Regions from separate parts of the Streptomyces sp. 2P-4 genome, predicted to be linked through region 3. Evidence: predicted binding sites of a transcription regulator. Region 3 holds the regulator's gene; each other region holds the start of a gene.
What was found. The regulator HrcA, encoded in region 3, represses chaperone genes, less so after heat shock. The targets are predictions, from matches to a motif close to TTNGCACTCNGNNNNNCNGAGTGCNAA.
Positions count from the first base shown of each region.

Region 1: the regulator HrcA is predicted to act here: its motif matches at 2,445-2,471, upstream of groL (chaperonin GroEL).
Region 2: the regulator HrcA is predicted to act here: its motif matches at 1,085-1,111, upstream of groES (co-chaperone GroES).

Region 1 covers NZ_CP095011.1:4,037,841-4,043,402, reverse strand. The annotation lists gene MUK52_RS17865 (Uma2 family endonuclease) at 76-585, shown strand; gene groL (chaperonin GroEL) at 665-2,284, opposite strand; gene MUK52_RS17855 (cold-shock protein) at 2,669-2,872, opposite strand; gene MUK52_RS17850 (MoaD/ThiS family protein) at 3,278-3,556, opposite strand; gene thrC (threonine synthase) at 3,606-4,910, opposite strand; SAM riboswitch class I at 4,929-5,082, opposite strand; gene MUK52_RS17840 (glucosyl-3-phosphoglycerate synthase) at 5,268-5,562, shown strand, end outside.
Region 2 covers NZ_CP095011.1:2,869,135-2,874,696, reverse strand. The annotation lists gene MUK52_RS12195 (FtsW/RodA/SpoVE family cell cycle protein) at 1-923, opposite strand, end outside; gene groES (co-chaperone GroES) at 1,258-1,566, shown strand; gene groL (chaperonin GroEL) at 1,680-3,311, shown strand; gene MUK52_RS12180 (ester cyclase) at 3,427-4,119, opposite strand; gene MUK52_RS12175 (SDR family NAD(P)-dependent oxidoreductase) at 4,170-4,943, opposite strand; gene MUK52_RS12170 (MOSC domain-containing protein) at 4,989-5,562, opposite strand, start outside.
Region 3 covers NZ_CP095011.1:4,822,161-4,827,722, forward strand. The annotation lists gene hemW (radical SAM family heme chaperone HemW) at 1-1,103, shown strand, start outside; gene MUK52_RS21280 (DUF3097 domain-containing protein) at 1,143-1,949, opposite strand; gene MUK52_RS21285 (MBL fold metallo-hydrolase) at 1,978-2,703, opposite strand; gene hrcA (heat-inducible transcriptional repressor HrcA) at 2,847-3,863, shown strand; gene dnaJ (molecular chaperone DnaJ) at 3,864-5,000, shown strand; gene MUK52_RS21300 (nitronate monooxygenase) at 5,158-5,562, shown strand, end outside.

The DNA.
Region 1 (5,562 bases), 780 kb from region 3:
ATGATCGAGCGTGACACCACGATAGAGACCGCATCGCCGCCGACGTTCGAGCGCCTTCTGCGAACCGTCGAGGAAATGCACACGCCAGACGGCTTCAAGGCCGAGCTCATCCGGGGGAAGATCATCGTGTCACCGTGGTCCAAGCTGCGCTACGTGCGGCCCATGCGCGCCTTGCGCCGACAGCTGGAGGCACACGCGCCGGACGGGCACCTCGTCGAGACCACACCGGTTCTCTTCCGGTTCCCGGAAGCCGCACGGGCGTACGGACCCGATCTCTTCGTGGCCGACGAGGCCGCCTTCGAGGAGGACGGCCGCCACGCCGACGCCGCCGCCCTCTCCCTGGTCGCGGAGTTCACCTCCGTCTCGACCAGGGATGCGGACTGGGTGGAAAAGCTGGAGGTGTACGGCCGCCTGGTGCCCGTCTACCTGGTCGTCGACATGCAGGAGTCGGAGATCACCTGCTTCTCCGACCCCTCGCCGCACGGCTACCGCTCCCGGCAGACGGTGCCCTTCGGGAAGCCCCTGGCCGTCGCGGAGCCCTTCGGCTTCGAGTTCGACACGGCCGCATTCCAGTCCACGTCCTGAAACGCGCCGAGGGCGGCACCCCCTCCGGATGGAGTGGGTGCCGCCCTCGGTCGGGAACAGCCGATCAGCGCGGGGCCGATCAGAAGTCCATGTCACCGCCCGGCATGCCGCCCGGAGCGGCGGCGGCCTTCTCCGGCTTGTCGGCGATGACGGCCTCGGTGGTCAGGAACAGCGCGGCGATCGACGCGGCGTTCTGCAGGGCGGAACGCGTGACCTTCGCCGGGTCGATGATGCCCTCGGCGATCATGTCGACGTACTCGCCGGTCGCGGCGTTCAGGCCGTGGCCCGGGGTCAGGTTGCGCACCTTCTCCACCACGACGCCGCCCTCGAGGCCGGCGTTGACGGAGATCTGCTTCAGCGGGGCCTCGAGCGCCAGCTTGACGGCGGCGGCACCGGTGGCCTCGTCGCCCTCCAGCTCCAGCTTCTCGAAGACCGAGGAGGCCTGCAGCAGGGCCACGCCACCACCGGCGACGATGCCCTCCTCGACGGCGGCCTTCGCGTTGCGGACGGCGTCCTCGATGCGGTGCTTGCGCTCCTTGAGCTCCACCTCGGTCGCGGCGCCGGCCTTGATGACGGCCACGCCGCCGGCCAGCTTCGCGAGGCGCTCCTGGAGCTTCTCGCGGTCGTAGTCCGAGTCGGAGTTCTCGATCTCGGCGCGGATCTGGTTCACGCGACCGGCAACCTGGTCGCTGTCACCGGCACCGTCGACGATGGTGGTCTCGTCCTTGGTGATGACGACCTTGCGGGCGCGGCCCAGCAGGTCCAGGCCGGCGTTCTCCAGCTTGAGGCCGACCTCCTCGGAGATGACCGTGCCGCCCGTGAGGATGGCGATGTCGCCGAGCATGGCCTTGCGGCGGTCGCCGAAGCCCGGGGCCTTGACGGCGACGGACTTGAAGGTGCCGCGGATCTTGTTGACGACCAGGGTCGACAGGGCCTCGCCCTCGACGTCCTCGGCGATGATCAGCAGCGGCTTGCCCGACTGCATGACCTTCTCCAGGAGCGGCAGCAGGTCCTTGACGTTGCTGATCTTGGAGTTGGCGATCAGGATGTACGGGTCGTCGAGGGACGCCTCCATACGCTCCATGTCGGTGGCGAAGTACGCCGAGATGTAGCCCTTGTCGAAGCGCATGCCCTCGGTGAGCTCAAGCTCCAGACCGAAGGTCTGGGACTCCTCGACGGTGATGACGCCTTCCTTGCCGACCTTGTCCATGGCCTCGGCGATGAGCTCGCCGATCTGGGTGTCGGCGGCGGAGATGGAGGCCGTGGAAGCGATCTGCTCCTTGGTCTCGACGTCCTTCGCCTGCTCCAGCAGGGCGCCGGAGACGGCCTCGACGGCCTTCTCGATGCCGCGCTTGAGGGCCATCGGGTTGGCGCCGGCCGCCACGTTGCGCAGGCCCTCGCGGACGAGCGCCTGGGCGAGGACGGTCGCGGTGGTCGTACCGTCGCCGGCGACGTCGTCCGTCTTCTTGGCGACTTCCTTGACCAGCTCGGCGCCGATCTTCTCGTACGGGTCCTCGAGCTCGATCTCCTTGGCGATGGAGACACCGTCGTTGGTGATCGTGGGGGCGCCCCACTTCTTCTCAAGGACGACGTTGCGACCCTTGGGGCCAAGGGTGACCTTGACGGCGTCGGCGAGCTGGTTCATGCCGCGCTCGAGGCCGCGCCGGGCCTCCTCGTCGAACGCAATGATCTTGGCCATCTGAAGTGGTCCTCCAGGACTGGGGTTTCCCCCTGCGCCGCCAGGCGCGCGGGGAGGGGTGGATTGCTCCGGACCGCGTCCGCGCCCGCGACGGACGGCCTGCGTGACCGGCGGTTCCTTCCCGCCGGACCTGCGGGCCTCACCGACCCGGTCCCGTGTAGTAGCACTCTCACTCGTAGAGTGCTAACGCCAATGATTAGCACTCGACCCCCGCGAGTGCAAGCGGCTTCCCGCCATCCCCGGCCACCGCAGGCGACACGCCCGCCGCGGCGCCGGCGGCAGGGCGGGCGGCAGGGCGGCCCCGTCCCGGAACACACGGAGGGCCCGCACCCCTCCTCAGGATGCGGACCCTCGTGTATGCGTCGGTGGTCGATCGCGCCGGGACTAGACGGCGAGCTTGACCATGTCCGCCTGCGGACCCTTCTGGCCCTGCGAGATCTCGAACTCGACCCGCTGACCCTCTTCAAGGGTGCGGTACCCGTCCATCTGGATGGCGCTGTAGTGGACGAACACATCCGCACCACCGTCGACCGCGATGAAGCCGTAGCCCTTCTCCGCGTTGAACCACTTGACGGTGCCCTGAGCCATGCCTAACTCCCCTATTACTGGCCCTTGCGCAGGACCGCACTTCGCGGTCCCGGGTCAGAACTTGCGCCGGAACGCCTCGACCGCGGCTGAATGTATCTGCACCGGTGCTGTCTGCAACAGGTCAATCCGACGAGAAATCCGGTCACACCGAAAGCGGAAAATAGGCCGAAAATTTGTCATATTCCCGGGCAACTCGGACCTGGCATAACGCGCCAAAGCCTCATAACGCACCCGCACATTGACTCAATGTCACCCATCACGCGACCCGTACATATGCGGCGGGCAAGAACAGCGGAGGGGACTTCCCCAACTCTACCGCGCCCAACCAAGCAGAATTACCCCCTCCGCTTTTACCGGAGGGGGTAATCGGGGCCGTGCGCGTGCGAACGGGTGCGGGGGGACGGGTCAGCAGCCGCCGGCGACGGCCGGGATGATGGACACGCCCGCGCCGTCCGGCGTCGCCGCCTCCAGACCGCCCTCGAAGCGGACGTCGTCGTCGTTGACGTACACGTTCACGAAGCGGCGCAGCTTGCCCTGGTCGTCCAGGACGCGCGCGGCGATCCCGGGGTGGTTCGCCTCCAGCGACGCGATGACCTCGGCGAGGGTGGCGCCCTCGGCGGGCACCTCGGCCTGGCCGCCGGTGTAGGTGCGCAGGATGGTGGGGATGCGGACGTTGACGCTCATGGCGCTTCTGCCTTTCCGGGCGCGGGGTGCAGCGGGGTGCAGGGGAGGGTCAGGCCAGGCCGGCGGCGCGGAACGCGTCCAGGCTCGGGCGGATCACGGCGGTCTGCCCGCTGTCCGCGGCCACCGCCTCCAGGGTCTTCAGGCCGTCGCCGGTGTTGAGGACGACGGTGGTCAGCGAGGGGTCGAGCTGCCCGTTCTCGATCAGCTTCTTCGTCACGCCGACGGTCACGCCGCCCGCGGTCTCCGCGAAGATGCCCTCGGTCCGGGCCAGGATCCTGATGGCCTCGACGACCTGCTCGTCCGTGACGTCCTCGACGTAGCCTCCGGTGCGGCGCGCGATGTCCAGCACGTACGGTCCGTCCGCCGGGTTGCCGATCGCGAGGGACTTCGCGATCGTGTTCGGCTTCTGCGGGCGGACCACGTCGTGGCCGGCCTTGAACGCGGTCGACACCGGGGAGCAGCCCTCGGCCTGCGCACCGAAGATCTTGTACGGCCGGTCCTCGACCAGGCCCAGCTTCACGAGCTCCTGCAGACCCTTGTCGATCTTGGTGAGCTGGGAGCCGGAGGCGATCGGCACCACGATCTGGTCGGGCAGCCGCCAGCCGAGCTGCTCGCAGATCTCGTACGCCAGCGTCTTCGAGCCCTCGCCGTAGTAGGGGCGCAGGTTGACGTTGACGAAGCCCCAGCCCTCGCCCAGCGGGTCTCCGATGAGCTCGGAGCAGAAGCGGTTCACGTCGTCGTAGTTGCCCTCGATGCCGACGAGGTCGCCGCCGTACACGCCGGCCATGACGACCTTGCCCTGCTCCAGGTCGTGCGGGATGAACACGCAGGAGCGGAAGCCGGCGCGCGCCGCGGCGGCGCCGACGGCGCCGGCCAGGTTGCCCGTGGAGGAGCAGGACAGGGTGGTGAAGCCGAAGGCGCGGGCGGCCTCGACCGCGATCGCGACGACGCGGTCCTTGAAGGAGTGCGTCGGGTTGCCGGAGTCGTCCTTGACGTACAGCTTGCCGGTGACGCCCAGCTCCTTGGCCAGGTTCTCGGCGTCGACGAGCTTGGTGAAGCCCGGGTTCAGGCTCGGCTTGGAGGCCACGTCCGTGGGGACGGGCAGCAGCGGGGCGTAGCGCCAGATGTTGTGCGGGCCGGCCTCGATCGCCGCGCGCAGCGCCTCCGGGTCGCCGGCCGGCAGCTCGTACGCGACTTCGAGGGGCCCGAAGCACTCGGCGCAGGCGAAGATGGGTCCGAGCTCGAAGCGGGTGCCGCACTCGCGACAGGAGAGCCCGGCCGCGGGGCCGAGGTCCACGGAGGACGCAGAAGCGGAGGTTCCGGCGGAAGGTACGGCAACGGTCTGTGCAGCCATGATCGGCGAGGCCCTTTCTCCTCATCTTCCCCATGGCGCACTTCGCCATGAGACGGAATTGGCACCTTCCCTAGCCGGGGACCTCGCTGCTGCTGCGCGCAGTGGCGGGAAACCGACTGGAGGGTTGCCGGGGCTTCAACGGGCCGTGTCCCTCTGCCCCTCTGGATGAGCGGTATGGCGCGGGGCGCGCGCTCGACGGCGCACCCCGGCATTTGTCGGAAGGACCCCCGGCATGCGGCGGCCCTTCGCGTTGTTCAAGACTGTAACCGAAGCTCCGAGCGGTTGAGACAGCCGTCCGAAGCGCGAGATGGATCACTTTTCGGCCGGACCGGCCGAGGGAAGCAGGGAGAGCCGAACGTGCTGGAAGAGGTGGAGCGCTGGCTCGCGGACCGCTCCTGGTCCGTGGCCGACCGGCCGCTCGACCAGCTGCTGGCCGCCAAACGCGCGGCCGGCACCACGGTCAGTGTCGTCCTGCCCGCCCTCGACGAGGAGGCGACCGTCGGCGACATCGTCGAGGTCATCCGGCGCGAACTCGTCGACGGACTGCCGTACCCGCTCGTCGACGAGCTGGTCGTCGTCGACTCCGGGTCCGCCGACCGCACTGCCGAGGTCGCCGCGAAGGCCGGCGCCACCGTCGTCCACCGCGACGACA
Region 2 (5,562 bases), 2.0 Mb from region 3:
TGGTCCGAGGTCACGCCCGGCGGCCGCTGCTCCCGGTAGTACGACAGCGGGTCCAGCCAGGCCGCCACCCGCGCCTTGACGTGCGGCTCGGCCGAGCCGACCGCGAAGGCGCCGCCCGCGGCCATGACCAGGCCGCACACGATCCATCCGGTGCGCTCGGTGGCCACGTACAGCATGACCACGAAGACGCCGAAGAAGATCAGCGAGGTCCCGAGGTCGCGCTCGAAGACCAGGACGAGCAGCGAGAGGACCCACACCGTGGCGATCGGGCCGAGCTGCCGCATCGGCGGCAGCTGCATGCCGAGGAACCGGCGGCCCGTCAGCGCCAGCGATTCCCGGTGGACCACCAGGTAGCCCGCGAAGAACACCGCGATCATGATCTTCACGAACTCGCCGGGCTGCACCGACAGCCCGCCGACGACGATCCACCGCTTGGCGCCGTACGTGTCCGCCGGGGAGAAGGCCGGCGCGGCCAGCAGCACCAGCGCCGCCGCCATGGTGAGGTAGATGAACCGCTGGAGCCGGCGGTGGTCGCGCAGCAGGGCCAGTACCAGCAGGCAGGCCGCCACCCCGACGACCGTCCACACGAGCTGGCCGGGCGCGTACGCGTCGCCCCCGTACTGCTCGATGTACGCGTGGTCGAGCCGGTGCAGCAGCACCAGCCCGAGCCCTGTCAGCAGCAGGGCCAGGGGCAGGACGAGCGGATCGGCGTACGCCGCGAACCGGCGCACGCCCAGGTGGGCGGCGAGGGCGAGCAGGCTCATGCTGGCCGCGAAGTCGGCCAGGCTCGCCGGGAGTACGCCGTTCAGCGCGAGGCCGGCGCTCGCGTGGCCGAGGACGGTGATGCCGACGGTGAGGGCGAGCAGCAGGGCCTCGGTGCGCCGGCGCGCGCCCGCCGGCGTGAGGGGCTTCAGGCCCCGCACGGCGCGCCGGGTCCGGCCGGAGTGATCTCGTCCGCATTCGGGCGCTTTATCTTCATATCTTCTACGACGTCCCCGGCCGCCCAGGGGTTGCCCCGAACCGCTGCGAGGAGGCGCGGTATTCGGCCCAGGAGTGGCCGGAAGGTGTACGACGGCGGAGCGTGTTGGCACTCCGCTTGACCGAGTGCTAATCGCCGGAATAGTCTCGCACCTGGCACTCGCCCCCGGTGAGTGCCAACACAGCGACGGGCAGGTCCGGCACCCGCGACGACGGATCCACCTGGTCGCCACCTCAGACAGTTAACCCCGTGAGATCTCCGAAGGGGGAGGTCGGATCGTGACGACCGCCAGCTCCAAGGTTGCCATCAAGCCGCTTGAGGACCGCATCGTGGTCCAGCCGCTCGACGCCGAGCAGACCACGGCCTCCGGCCTGGTCATCCCGGACACCGCGAAGGAGAAGCCCCAGGAGGGCGTCGTCCTCGCCGTGGGCCCGGGCCGCTTCGAGGACGGCCAGCGCCTGCCGCTGGACGTCTCCGTCGGCGACGTCGTGCTGTACAGCAAGTACGGCGGCACCGAGGTGAAGTACAGCGGCGAGGAGTACCTCGTCCTCTCGGCTCGCGACGTGCTCGCGATCATCGAGAAGTAGTTCACTTCTCCCAGCACTGCTTTGAGCTGCGCCCCTGGTCACCCCGCTGATTGCCGGGCGGCGAGGGGCGCGGTTCTTTGAACCCTAGTTTTCGAGAGGGCTGAACCGCTCCCATGGCGAAGATCCTGAAGTTCGACGAGGACGCCCGTCGCGCCCTCGAGCGCGGCGTCAACAAGCTGGCCGACACGGTCAAGGTGACGATCGGCCCCAAGGGCCGCAACGTCGTCATCGACAAGAAGTTCGGCGCCCCCACCATCACCAACGACGGTGTCACCATCGCCCGCGAGGTCGAGCTGGACGACCCGTACGAGAACCTCGGCGCGCAGCTGGTGAAGGAGGTGGCGACCAAGACCAACGACATCGCGGGCGACGGCACCACCACCGCCACCGTCCTGGCCCAGGCGCTGGTGCGCGAGGGTCTGCGCAACGTCGCCGCCGGCGCCTCCCCGGCCGCCCTGAAGAAGGGCATCGACGCCGCGGTCAAGGCCGTGTCCGCCGAGCTCCTCGCGACCGCCCGCCCGATCGAGGACAAGTCCGACATCGCCGCCGTCGCCGCGCTCTCCGCTCAGGACCAGCAGGTCGGCGAGCTCATCGCCGAGGCGATGGACAAGGTCGGCAAGGACGGCGTCATCACCGTCGAGGAGTCCAACGCCTTCGGCCTGGAGCTCGAGTTCACCGAGGGCATGGCCTTCGACAAGGGCTACCTGTCGCCGTACTTCGTCACGGACCAGGAGCGCATGGAGGCGGTCCTGGAGGACCCCTACATCCTGATCCACCAGGGCAAGATCGCCTCGATCCAGGACCTGCTGCCGCTGCTGGAGAAGGTCATCCAGGCGGGCGGCTCCAAGCCGCTGCTGATCATCGCCGAGGACGTCGAGGGCGAGGCCCTGTCGACCCTGGTGGTCAACAAGATCCGCGGCACGTTCAACGCCGTCGCGGTCAAGGCCCCCGGCTTCGGCGACCGCCGCAAGGCGATGCTCCAGGACATGGCCACCCTCACCGGTGCCACCGTCATCGCCGAGGAGGTCGGCCTCAAGCTCGACCAGGCCGGCCTGGACGTCCTGGGCACCGCGCGCCGCGTGACCGTCACCAAGGACGACACCACCATCGTCGACGGTGCGGGCTCCTCCGAGGACGTCCTCGGCCGCGTCAACCAGATCAAGGCCGAGATCGAGGCGACCGACTCCGACTGGGACCGCGAGAAGCTCCAGGAGCGCCTCGCGAAGCTCGCCGGCGGCGTCTGCGTCATCAAGGTCGGCGCCGCCACCGAGGTGGAGCTGAAGGAGCGGAAGCACCGCCTGGAGGACGCCATCTCCGCGACCCGCGCCGCGGTCGAGGAGGGCATCGTCTCCGGTGGCGGTTCCGCGCTCGTCCACGCCGTCAAGGTCCTGGAGGGCAACCTCGACCTGACCGGCGACGAGGGCACCGGTGTCGCGGTCGTGCGCCGCGCCGCCGTCGAGCCGCTGCGCTGGATCGCCGAGAACGCGGGCCTTGAGGGCTACGTCATCACCTCCAAGGTGGCCGAGCTCGACAAGGGCCAGGGCTTCAACGCCGCCTCCGGCGAGTACGGCGACCTGGTCAAGGCCGGCGTCATCGACCCGGTCAAGGTGACCCGCTCCGCCCTGGAGAACGCCGCCTCCATCGCCTCCCTGCTGCTCACGACCGAGACCCTGGTCGTCGAGAAGAAGGAAGAGGAAGAGGCGAACGGCCACGGGCACGGCCACGGCCACGGCCACAGCCACTGATCCCGCGGGGGTGTGAGCCCCCGGCCGGACACCGGGCGACGGCCCCGGCCGCCACCGCCGCAAGGCGGGAGCGGCCGGGGCCGTCGCCGTATCCGCTGCCGTCAGCCCCGCGCCGTCAGCCCCGCGCTCCGATCTGCCGCATCAGGCCCATGGCGTCGTAGTGCCACCAGCCCTCCGCGATCATCCCGTCCCGGCACCGGAAGACCGTCGTCCCGGTCATGGTGCAGGTCCTCCCGGTCGGGGCGGCCCCCATGAAGGCGCCCTTGTGGCGGCCGGTCCAGGTCCACAGCGTGGTGACGATGTCGTCCTGCGCCGTCTGCGCCTCGCGCGCGAAGTCGAAGTCGAAGGCGGTGCGCCACATCGACACGTCCTCGACGACCGCCTCGCGCCCGGTGCGGCCGGCCGGGCCCATGACGTCGTGGTGGCGGTAGTCCGCCGCGAACACCTCGGCGACGGCGCCCAGATCGCCCTTGACGGCGATGTCGTCGAACACCCGGTCGGCCAGCAGGGCGCCCGGATGGTCGTCCCGGACGACGTCCAGGTTGGTGAACCGCGGCATCCCGTCGCAGAGGGCCACCATCTCCCGGAACATCCGGTCCGTCTCCGGGAGGTGAGAGTTCCTCATGGCCTCTTCGTACGAGGGGAATTCGACGACGTCCACGTAGTGCGTCTCCGCCTCCCGGTCCCTGCCGATCAGGCTGTGGGTCACCGTCCGCCTGCCGTTGGACTGCTCCAGGTACCGGTCGAAGAGCACGCCCACGGCCTCGGGTCTGCTTGTTTCGTAATCAACTATCTGTACGAATGTCATGGCATCTCCCGGGCTGGGTCGAATATCCCCATCTTAGGAAGAAAGGCCCTCTACCGGGGCCCGTACTTGCGCCCCGTCCGGGAGGAGAGCCCGCCCAGCAGCCCGCGCGGAGTCAGCTTCACCACGCCCATCAGCGCCTTGTACCGCGGATCCGGGATGGAGACGGTCCGGCCGCGGGCCAGGTCGTCGAGGGCGGCGGCCACCAGCTTGTCCGCGTCCAGCCACATCCAGCCGGGGATGTTGTCCGTCCCCATGCCCGCCCGCTGGTGGAACTCCGTCCGCACGAACCCCGGGCACAGCGCCATCATCCGCACCCCGGACCCCGCCAGGTCGCGCGCCGCCCCCTGGGTGAACTGCACGACCCAGGCCTTGCTCGCCCCGTACGTGCCCCGCGGCACGAACGCCGCCACCGAGGCCACGTTCACGATGCCGCCCCGCCCGCGCTCGCGCATGGACCCGGCCGCCGCCGAGGACAGCCGCAGCACCGCCTCGACGTGGACCTTCAGCATGGTCAGCTCGTCGGCCATGGAGACTTCGAGGTAGCGGCCCTTGTTGCCGAACCCCGCGTTGTTGACCAGCAGGTCCACGGGATGGGTGCGGTCGCCGAGGCGCTCCTCGACCGCCGCGATGCCCTCCTCCGTCGACAGGTCCGCGGTCAGCACCTCGGCCTCGATGCCGTGCCGGTCGTGCAGCTCGGTGGCCTGCTCGTGCAGGCGCGCGGTGTCCCGGGCCACCAGGACGAGGTTGTGGCCCCGGGAGGCCAGCCTGCGGGCGAAGGCGGCGCCGATGCCCGCCGTGGAACCAGTGATCAGCGCAGTCGTCATGACCGCAACCTAGCCCGTCGCCGCCCCGCCCCCCGGGCGGCCCCGCTACTTCGCGGGCACCGTCGCCTGCCTGCGCAGGTACGCCTGCACCTTCTCGTGGGCCTTCGGCTCCATCGCCGCCCCCGCCGCCAGCGTGCGCGGCAGCAGCTCCCGCTCCGTGGTGAAGGCCCGGAACCACAGCCCCACCGTGACGTCGTGGTCCGGCCGGCCGACGACCTCGATCGGGTCGCCGGGCGAGATCCGCCCCTCCCGGACGACACGCAGGTACGCCCCCGGCCGCACGGCCCCGGTGAACCGCTTCACCCAGGCCCGCTCGCCCAGCACCCCCTGGAAGGTCCGGCACGGGATGCGGGCCGAGGCGACCTCCAGGACGGCCTCCGCGCCGACCCGCCACCGCTCGCCGACCAGGGCGCCGGTCAGGTCGATCCCCGCGGTGGTGAGGTTCTCGCCGAAGATCCCGCCGGGCAGCTCGCGCGCCAGCTCGGCCTCCCACCAGTCGAGGTCCTCGCGGGCGTACGCGTAGACGGCCTGGTGGTCCCCGCCGTGGTGGCGCAGGTCCCCGATGCCGTCCCCCTCGACGCCGCTGCCGCCGACCCCGCGCGGGCCGGGCGCGGCGACG
Region 3 (5,562 bases):
GGTACTGCGACTTCAACACGTACACCGCGACCGAGCTGCGCGGCAGCGGAGGCGTGCTCGCCTCCCGGGAGAACTACGCCGACACCCTCGCCGACGAGGTCCGCCTCGCCCGCAAGGTCCTCGGCGACGACCCCCGGCCGGTCCGCACGGTCTTCGTCGGCGGCGGCACCCCGACCCTGCTGCCGGCCGAGCACCTCGTCCGCATGCTGGCCGCCGTCCGGGACGAGTTCGGCCTCGCGCCCGACGCCGAGGTCACCACCGAGGCCAACCCCGAGTCCGTCGACGCCGCCTACCTGGCCGAGCTGCGCGAGGGCGGCTTCAACCGGATCTCCTTCGGCATGCAGAGCGCCAGGCGGCACGTCCTGCAGGTGCTGGACCGCACCCACACCCCCGGACGCCCCGAGGCCTGCGTCGCCGAGGCCCGCCGGGCCGGCTTCGAGCACGTCAACCTCGACCTGATCTACGGCACCCCCGGCGAGAGCGACGACGACTGGAGGGCCTCCCTCGACGCCGCGCTCGGCGCCGGCCCCGACCACGTCTCCGCGTATGCGCTGATCGTCGAGGAGGGCACCCAGCTCGCCCGCCGGATCCGGCGCGGCGAGGTCCCCATGACCGACGACGACGTCCACGCCGACCGGTACCTGATCGCCGACGAGGTCCTCGCCGGCGCCGGCTTCCACTGGTACGAGGTGTCGAACTGGGCGGCCTCCGAGGCCGGGCGCTGCCTCCACAACGAGCTGTACTGGCGCGGCGCCGACTGGTGGGGCGCCGGCCCCGGGGCGCACAGCCACGTCGGCGGGGTGCGCTGGTGGAACGTGAAGCACCCCGGCGCGTACGCCGCCGCGCTCGCCGCCGGGCGCTCGCCCGGGGCGGGCCGGGAGCTGCTGTCCGCGGAGGACCGCCGCGTGGAGCGGATCCTGCTGGAGCTGCGGCTGGCGGAGGGCGCGCCGCTGGAACTGCTCGCCGAGCAGGGGCTCGCGGCCTCGCGCCGGGCGCTCGCCGACGGGCTGCTGGAGGCCGGGCCGTACCGCGGCGGGCGGGCCGTGCTCACGCTGCGGGGGCGGCTGCTCGCCGACGCCGTGGTCCGGGACCTGGTGGACTGAGCGGGCGGCCCCGCGAGGCCCCGGGGCCGCGGCGCACCGTCAGGCGGCGGGGGCCGTGACGAAGTCGATCAGTTCCTCGACGCGGCCCAGCAGGGACGGCTCCAGGTCGCGGTAGGACCCCACGCGGGACAGGATGTGCTGCCAGGCCGCGCCGGTGTTCTCCGGCCAGCCCAGGGCGCGGCAGACGCCCGTCTTCCAGTCCTGGCCGGGCGGGACCGCCGGCCAGGCCGCGATGCCCAGGGAGGACGGCTTCACCGCCTGCCAGACGTCCACGTACGGGTGACCTGCGACCAGGACGTGCTCGCCGGACACCTGCGCGGCGATGCGGGACTCCTTCGACCCCGGGACGAGGTGGTCCACCAGCACGCCCAGGCGCGCGTCCGGGCCGGGCGCGAACCCGGCGACCACGGCCGGCAGGTCGTCGACGCCCTCCAGGTACTCCACGACGACGCCCTCGATCCGCAGGTCGTCGCCCCAGACCCGCTCGACGAGCTCGGCGTCGTGCCGGCCCTCCACGTAGATGCGGCCCGCCCGTGCCACCCGCGCCCTGGCGCCGGGGACGGCGAGCGAGCCCGACGCGGTGCGCCGCGGGCCGGCCGGGGCCCGGGAGGGCCGTACGAGGGTGACGGGGGCGCCCTCCAGCAGGAACCCCCGCGGCTCCAGCGGGAACGCCCGCCGCTTGCCGAAGCGGTCCTCCAGGGTCACCGTGCCCGCCTCGCAGGCGACGACGGCCCCGCAGAAGCCGGTGCCCGCCTCCTCCACCACGGTGCCGGGCTCGGCCGGCACCTCCGGGGCGGGCCTGTGGCGCTTCCACTGCGGGGTCAGGTCGGGGGAGTACTCGCGCATCCGGCCGACACTAGGAGAGCGGGCGCGCTCAGGCGCCCGACACGCCGAAGCGCGCCGCCAGTGTGGCGCGTTGCGCACGGACGAACGCCGCGTCGACCACAGCCCCGTGCCCCGGCACGTACAGGGCGTCCCCGCCGCCCAGCGCGAGCAGCCGGTCCAGGGCCGCGGGCCACCGGCCCGGCACCGCGTCGGGGCCGGCCTGCGGCTCCCCGGACTCCTCCACCAGGTCGCCGCAGAAGACCGTCTCCCGCTCGCCGGGCACGAGCACCGCCAGGTCGTGGCGGGTGTGCCCGGGGGAGACGTTCGCGAGCAGCGCCTGCACGCCGCCCAGGTCCAGCGTCCACTCGCCCGACACCAGGTGGCGCGGGACCACCAGCAGGTCGGCCGCCTCGGCGGCGTCCGCCGGGTCCAGGCCGTGCCGCACGGCGTCGCCGCGGAGCTCCTCGCGGCCCGCGGAGAGCTCGGTGTCGAGGCCGACGGCGCCGTACACTTCGGCGCCGGCGAAGGCCGCACCGCCCAGGACGTGATCGAAATGGCCGTGCGTGAATGCGATATGGGTCACGTGCCGGCCTGTCAGGCGCTCCGCCTCGGCCCGCAGCAGGGCCCCCTCCCGGAGGCTCGAACCGGGGTCGACGATCAGTACGGAATCGTCTCCCACCACCAGTCCCACCGTGCAGTCCCACACCGGGAGGCGCTTCCGGCCGGTCCGCCGGGTCAGTCTCTCCCAGCCCGCCTCTTCCCAAGCCACGTCCATACCGCGACGCTACCTGGCGGGCCGCCCTTGCTAGCCGCGTACCCCCCGGCCGTACACTGACCGGGGGATCTCTGGCACTCGTACGACCCGAGTGCCAAAACGAACGACCACCACGACCCGCATCACAGCTGGAGGTGCGCGCGATGCTCAGCGAACGCAGACTCGAGGTGCTGCGCGCCATCGTCCAGGACTACGTCGGGACGGAGGAGCCGGTCGGCTCCAAGGCGCTCACGGAGCGGCACAGGCTCGGCGTCTCGCCCGCCACCGTGCGCAACGACATGGCCGTGCTGGAGGAGGAGGGCTACATCGCCCAGCCCCACACCAGCGCGGGCCGCATCCCCACGGACAAGGGATACCGGCTGTTCGTGGACCGGCTGGCAGGGGTCAAGCCGCTGTCGACGCCCGAGCGCCGGGCCATCCAGAACTTCCTCGACGGGGCCGTCGACCTCGACGACGTCGTCGGCCGCACCGTGCGGCTGCTCGCGCAGCTGACCCGGCAGGTCGCGATCGTCCAGTACCCCTCGCTGACCCGCTCGACCGTCCGGCACGTGGAGCTGCTCTCGCTGGCTCCCGCGCGCCTGATGCTCGTGCTGATCACCGACACCGGGCGGGTCGAGCAGCGGCTCGTCGACTGCCCGGCGCCCTTCGGCGAGGCCTCCCTGGCCGACCTGCGGGCGCGGCTCAACAGCCGGGTCGTCGGCCGCCGGTTCACGGACGTCCCGACGCTGGTGCAGGACCTGCCCGAGGCGTTCGAGCCGGAGGACCGGGGCACGGTGTCGACCGTGCTGTCGACGCTGCTGGAGACCCTGGCCGAGGAGGCCGAGGAGCGCCTGATGATCGGCGGCACCGCCAATCTGACGCGCTCCGGACACGATTTCCCCCTGACGATCAGGCCGGTGCTGGAGGCTCTGGAGGAGCAGGTCGTGCTCCTCAAGCTGCTCGGCGAGGCCAACGAATCGGGCATGGCTGTACGAATCGGGCATGAGAATGCCTACGAGGGACTGAACTCCACGTCCGTCGTCTCGGTCGGCTACGGTTCGGGCGGCGAAACAGTCGCCAAACTCGGCGTGGTCGGACCGACCCGCATGGACTACCCCGGAACGATGGGAGCGGTACGCGCAGTGGCACGTTACGTCGGACAGATCCTGGCGGAGTCGTAAGTGGCCACGGACTACTACGCCGTACTCGGCGTGCGCCGCGACGCATCGCAGGACGAGATCAAGAAGGCCTTCCGCCGCCTGGCGCGCGAACTCCACCCGGACGTCAACCCGGACCCGAAGACGCAGGAGCGCTTCAAGGAGATCAACGCCGCGTACGAGGTGCTCTCGGACCCGCAGAAGAAGCAGGTCTACGACCTCGGCGGCGACCCGCTGTCCTCCTCGGGCGGCGCCGGCGCCGGAGGCTTCGGTGCGGGCGGCTTCGGCAACTTCTCCGACATCATGGACGCCTTCTTCGGCCAGGCGGCGCAGCGCGGCCCGCGCTCGCGCACCCGCCGCGGCCAGGACGCCATGATCCGCCTGGACCTGGAGCTGGACGAGGCCGCCTTCGGCACGACCAAGGAGATCCAGGTCGACACGGCCGTCGTCTGCACCACCTGCTCCGGTGAGGGCGCCGCTCCCGGCACCTCGGCGCAGACGTGCGACATGTGCCGCGGCCGCGGTGAGGTCTCGCAGGTCACCCGGTCCTTCCTGGGCCAGGTCATGACCTCGCGCCCGTGCCCGCAGTGCCAGGGCTTCGGCACGGTCGTGCCCACCCCGTGCCCCGAGTGCGCGGGCGACGGCCGGGTCCGCTCCCGCCGCAGCCTCACGGTGAAGATCCCCGCCGGCGTCGAGAACGGCACCCGGATCCAGCTCGCGGGCGAGGGCGAGGTCGGCCCCGGCGGCGGCCCCGCCGGCGACCTGTACGTGGAGATCCACGAGCTGAACCACCCGGTGTTCCAGCGGCGCGGCGACGACCTGCACTGCACGGTCACCATCCCGATGACCGCGGCGGCGCTCGGCACCAAGTGCCCGCTGGAGACGCTGGACGGCATGGAGGAGGTCGACATCCGGCCCGGCACCCAGTCCGGCCAGTCGATCCCGCTGCACGGCCGCGGCGTGACGCACCTGCGCGGCGGCGGGCGCGGCGACCTCATCGTGCACGTCGAGGTCCAGACCCCCGCCAAGCTGGACGCCCAGCAGGAGGAGCTGCTGCGGCAGCTGGCCAAGCTGCGCGGGGAGGAGCGCCCCATGGGCCAGTTCGCCCCCGGCCAGCAGGGCCTCTTCAGCCGCCTGAAGGACGCCTTCAACGGCCGCTGACCGGCCGGAGCGCACCACCGCCGAGCCCGGCCCGGGGGACATCCCCGGGCCGGGCTCGGCGCCTTCCGGGGGCCGCCGCGGCAGCCCGGAGCGCCGGACTATGCCAGGCGAATGCGGTGATTCGGCCCTGTGAGCGGGACATGGCACGATGCGGTGCATGTCCTCGCCGCTGAACGGTCTCGCCCGGTACCCGATCGTGCAGGCTCCCATGGCGGGCGGCGCCTCCTGCCCGCCGCTCGCCGCCGCGGTGTGCGAGGCGGGCGCCCTGGGCTTCCTCGCCGGCGGCTACAAGACCGCCGACGGGATGTACCAGGAGGTCAAACGGCTGCGCGCGCTCACCCGGCGCCCGTTCGGCGTCAACCTCTTCATGCCGCAGACCGGCCACGCCGACCCGGCCGCGATCGAGACGTACCGGGGGCAGCTCGCCGGCGAGGGCAGCTGGTACGACGTCTCCCTCGCCGAGGAGGACACCGCCGGCACCAGCGACGACGGCTACGACGCCAAGCTCGCGATCCTGCTGGACGACCCCGTCCCCGCCGTGTCGTTCACCTTCGGCTGCCCC